2 regions of the Bacillus sp. WC2503 genome follow, and region 2 is predicted to be linked to the other one. Evidence: a T-box and tRNA genes for the amino acid it is inferred to sense, from the RefSeq annotation. Region 2 holds a T-box; the other holds one or more tRNA genes.

Region 1 (2,219 bases), 2.4 Mb from region 2:
TGAACGATATCTTCTGCTTCTACTGGTGGTACTCCAATTTTAAGTAAATACCTATAAATGCTTTTAGATGTTTCTATAATGATTTTTTCATACTCCATCGCTCTCTCCTTTCTATTAGTTAGACGATTCAAATAGAAAAAAGTATACAAGAAATCCATAAAAAAAAGCAGACTATCCAAAGCCCACTTTTACACAACAAAAAAGAGATAGCAGATTATGCTATCTCTTTTAGTATGACCCGTACGGGATTCGAACCCGTGTTACCGCCGTGAAAGGGCGGTGTCTTAACCACTTGACCAACGGGCCAATTCTGGCAGAGAAGAAGGGATTCGAACCCTCGCACCGCGTTCGCGATCTACTCCCTTAGCAGGGGAGCCCCTTGAGCCACTTGGGTACTTCTCTATAATATGGCTCCGCAGGTAGGACTCGAACCTACGACCGATCGGTTAACAGCCGATAGCTCTACCACTGAGCTACTGCGGAACAATTATGGTGGGCCTAAATGGACTCGAACCATCGACCTCACGCTTATCAGGCGTGCGCTCTAACCAGCTGAGCTATAGGCCCATAATTGAAAAGCGGGTGAAGAGAATCGAACTCTCGACCAGAGCTTGGAAGGCTCTTGTTTTACCACTAAACTACACCCGCATTAAATTGTAAATGGTGAGCCATGAAGGATTCGAACCTTCGACCCTCTGATTAAAAGTCAGATGCTCTACCAACTGAGCTAATGGCTCATTTTGAAAGTGGTGCCGGCTAGAGGACTTGAACCCCCAACCTACTGATTACAAGTCAGTTGCTCTACCAATTGAGCTAAGCCGGCTTGCGATTTCAAAATGGTGGCTCGGGACGGAATCGAACCGCCGACACGAGGATTTTCAGTCCTCTGCTCTACCGACTGAGCTACCGAGCCTTTATGTAAAAAAATGGCGGTCCCGACCGGGGTCGAACCGGCGATCTCCTGCGTGACAGGCAGGCATGTTAACCACTACACCACGGGACCATTTGGTTGCGGGGACAGGATTTGAACCTGCGACCTTCGGGTTATGAGCCCGACGAGCTACCGTGCTGCTCCACCCCGCGATGATAAAATATTTAATTTAGAAAAAATGGAGGAGGTAGAGGGATTCGAACCCCCGCGCGACTCTCGCCGCCTGTCGGTTTTCAAGACCGATCCCTTCAGCCGAACTTGGGTATACCTCCGAGATATAAACTTTGAGTGGTGGACCTTGTAGGACTCGAACCTACGACCGGACGGTTATGAGCCGTCTGCTCTAACCAGCTGAGCTAAAGGTCCTTATGGTAGCGGCGGAGGGGATCGAACCCCCGACCTCACGGGTATGAACCGTACGCTCTAGCCAGCTGAGCTACACCGCCATAAGTAATATAAAAATAAGTGGAGCCTAGCGGGATCGAACCGCTGACCTCCTGCGTGCAAGGCAGGCGCTCTCCCAGCTGAGCTAAGGCCCCATGTTTTTGGGAATATCGGGAAGACAGGATTTGAACCTGCGACCCCCTGGTCCCAAACCAGGTGCTCTACCAAGCTGAGCCACTTCCCGTTAATAAAAGCGCGCCCGAGAGGAGTCGAACCCCTAACCTCTTGATCCGTAGTCAAACGCTCTATCCAATTGAGCTACGGGCGCATATGGTGCCGAGGGCGGGGGTCGAACCCGCACGGTGGTCACCCACCGCAGGATTTTAAGTCCTGTGCGTCTGCCTGTTCCGCCACCCCGGCATGTCATATTGAAAATTGGAGCGGAAGACGGGATTCGAACCCGCGACCCCAACCTTGGCAAGGTTGTATTCTACCACTGAACTACTTCCGCAAGACATGTTATGAGATATTTTATTAAAAGTGCGGGTGAAGGGAGTCGAACCCCCACGCCAAAGGCGCCAGATCCTAAGTCTGGTGCGTCTGCCAATTCCGCCACACCCGCATATTAATTTATTTAAGAAAAAATGGGGCGACTGATGGGAATCGAACCCACGAATGCCGGAGCCACAATCCGGTGCGTTAACCACTTCGCCACAACCGCCATAGTTACTGGTGCCGACTAGAGGACTTGAACCCCCAACCTACTGATTACAAGTCAGTTGCTCTACCAATTGAGCTAAGTCGGCTAAATGGTGGAGGATGACGGGATCGAACCGCCGACCCCCTGCTTGTAAGGCAGGTGCTCTCCCAGCTGAGCTAATCCTCCATTTGCCTGGCAACGTCC
Region 2 (2,219 bases):
ATTTAAGGCATCTTTAATATGGAAATCAATCTTCGGTCCATAAAATGCGCCGTCACCTTCATTTAGTCTATATTTATAATTCAATGACTGTAATACATTTTCTAATGCGGCTTCTGCTTGCTCCCACAATTTATCGTCACCCATTGAATCTTCTGGACGAGTAGACAGCTCCACTTCATATTCGAATCCAAAAGTTTTATATACGTAATCAATTTGCCCCATTACGGATTTAATTTCATCCTCAATTTGTTCTGGTGTTACAAATAAATGAGCATCATCTTGGCAGAAAGTACGTACTCTTAATAATCCGTTTAACGCTCCGCTAAATTCATGGCGATGCACTTGACCGAACTCACACATGCGAATTGGTAATTCACGATAAGAATGCAATTTATTTTTGAACATAAGCATGTGTCCTGGACAGTTCATTGGCTTTAATGCAAAACTTTTGTTGTCTACTTCTGAGAAATACATATTATCTTTATAATGGCCCCAGTGCCCTGATCTCTCCCATACTTCTTGGTTCATCATAAACGGAGTGCGTACTTCTTGATAATTGTATTCTTTTTGAATTTCTCTTAAAAATGCTTCTAATTCATTCCGAATAATTTGGCCTTTCGGTAAATAAAATGGCATTCCCGGAGCCTCTTCAGAAAACATAAATAACTCAAGTTCATTACCTAACTTACGGTGGTTTCTTTTTGCTGCTTCTTCAACAAAATGTAAATACTCTTCTAACTCTTTTTGAGAAGAGAATGCAACACCATATATACGCTGAAGCACTTGGTTATTACTATCACCTCGCCAATATGCACCGGAAACGTGAGTTAATTGAAATGCTTTCAAATAACCTGTAGATGGTACATGTGGCCCCCTACATAAATCTACAAATTCACCTTGTTTATATAGTGTTACACTTTCCCCACTAGGAATTGCTTCTAAAAGTTCTAATTTCAAGCGATCGTTCATTTCTTGAAACAGTTTTGCTGCTTCTTCTCGAGAAACCTCAACTCGTTCTATACTTATATTTTCTTTTATAATATTTCTCATTTCTTTCTCGATTTTTGGTAAATCTTCTACGTTTACACTACTTGGAAGATCCATATCATAATAAAATCCATTTTCAATAACAGGCCCTACCCCAAGATTTATATCACCATATAATCTTTTTACAGCTTGCGCTAAAATATGTGCCGCAGAGTGTCTTGCAATTTCTACTCCATCATTTGAATCTATAGTAATGATTTCTACTTCCGCATTTTCTTCAATATTTCGGCGTAAATCATATAACTGATCATTTACTTTCCCCGCGACTGCTTTCCTTTTCAAGCTACTACTAATTGATCCAGCAATTTCTTCTAAAGTAATTCCTTTTACAAATTCTTTAACACTACCATCTGGAAATTTAATTTCAATCATCTGTTCTTTCATTTTTCATCTCTCCATTTCATAATAAAAAGCACACTCATCCCTAAAATAGGGACGAGCGTGCTTTTACCCGTGGTTCCACCCAGATTCCCATTGTAAACCTACAATGGCTTCTTTTACGGTAACGTCGTTTACACGGCACTAGATACTTCATTTCCCCAGTGCAGCTCTAAGGTGGTAAGTTATTTTTCTGCGTTAGGAAGTTCTCAGCTTTCCTTCCTTCTCTGTATAACCGGGTAAAATAACTCGTGTCCTTTTCTTCGCTTATTATGAAATTGAATGCAAAAAAGCATATTCATCCCTAAAATAGGGACGAATATGCTTATATCCGTGGTTCCACCCAGATTCCCATCACAAAAAACATAATGGCTTCTTTTGCGATAACGTCGCATACACGGCACTAGATACTTCATTTCCCCAGTGCAGCTCTAAGGTGGTAAGTTATTTTTCTGCGTTAGGAAGTTCTCAGCTTTCCTTCCTTCTCTGTATAACCGGGTAAAATAACTCGTGTCCTTTTCTTTGCTTTTATAAAACATCCATTTATTGTTATTTAATATATCTTATTCATTTTATTTTTGCAAGTGTTTAAAAAAATTATTTATTTAATTTAAAAAAGTGAAACCAAATTTTTTTGGTTTCACTTCACAATTTTACCAATCTTGTGGTTCGTAATTTAAATCTGAAAATAGACGTCTTTTCTCTTTCTTCGATAAATCTCTCCACTGCCCAACTGGTAAATTATTCAATTCTATATTCATAATTCTCGTACGTTTTAACGTATACACTTGATA

What was found. The T-box of region 2 lies ahead of thrS (threonine--tRNA ligase). A T-box ahead of a tRNA ligase gene usually reads a tRNA of that ligase, here a tRNA-Thr.
Region 1: it encodes a tRNA-Thr, which carries the amino acid that the T-box ahead of thrS (threonine--tRNA ligase) is inferred to sense. The anticodon was not compared.

What each region holds. Positions count from the first base shown of each region.
Region 1 covers NZ_JBQYMD010000001.1:4,074,899-4,077,117, forward strand. Annotated here, with positions in the region: gene ACUN26_RS20970 (RNA polymerase sigma factor) at 1-98, opposite strand, end outside; tRNA gene ACUN26_RS20975 (tRNA-Glu) at 235-306, opposite strand; tRNA gene ACUN26_RS20980 (tRNA-Ser) at 312-402, opposite strand; tRNA gene ACUN26_RS20985 (tRNA-Asn) at 409-483, opposite strand; tRNA gene ACUN26_RS20990 (tRNA-Ile) at 491-567, opposite strand; tRNA gene ACUN26_RS20995 (tRNA-Gly) at 578-648, opposite strand; tRNA gene ACUN26_RS21000 (tRNA-Lys) at 662-737, opposite strand; tRNA gene ACUN26_RS21005 (tRNA-Thr) at 748-823, opposite strand; tRNA gene ACUN26_RS21010 (tRNA-Phe) at 838-913, opposite strand; tRNA gene ACUN26_RS21015 (tRNA-Asp) at 928-1,003, opposite strand; tRNA gene ACUN26_RS21020 (tRNA-Met) at 1,007-1,083, opposite strand; tRNA gene ACUN26_RS21025 (tRNA-Ser) at 1,111-1,203, opposite strand; tRNA gene ACUN26_RS21030 (tRNA-Ile) at 1,221-1,297, opposite strand; tRNA gene ACUN26_RS21035 (tRNA-Met) at 1,301-1,377, opposite strand; tRNA gene ACUN26_RS21040 (tRNA-Ala) at 1,398-1,470, opposite strand; tRNA gene ACUN26_RS21045 (tRNA-Pro) at 1,486-1,559, opposite strand; tRNA gene ACUN26_RS21050 (tRNA-Arg) at 1,570-1,643, opposite strand; tRNA gene ACUN26_RS21055 (tRNA-Leu) at 1,647-1,735, opposite strand; tRNA gene ACUN26_RS21060 (tRNA-Gly) at 1,752-1,826, opposite strand; tRNA gene ACUN26_RS21065 (tRNA-Leu) at 1,857-1,937, opposite strand; tRNA gene ACUN26_RS21070 (tRNA-His) at 1,961-2,036, opposite strand; tRNA gene ACUN26_RS21075 (tRNA-Thr) at 2,046-2,121, opposite strand; tRNA gene ACUN26_RS21080 (tRNA-Val) at 2,126-2,201, opposite strand; rRNA gene rrf (5S ribosomal RNA) at 2,206-2,219, opposite strand, start outside.
Region 2 covers NZ_JBQYMD010000001.1:1,629,425-1,631,643, reverse strand. Annotated here, with positions in the region: gene thrS (threonine--tRNA ligase) at 1-1,431, opposite strand, end outside; T-box leader at 1,476-1,698, opposite strand; T-box leader at 1,734-1,957, opposite strand; gene rluF (23S rRNA pseudouridine(2604) synthase RluF) at 2,079-2,219, opposite strand, start outside.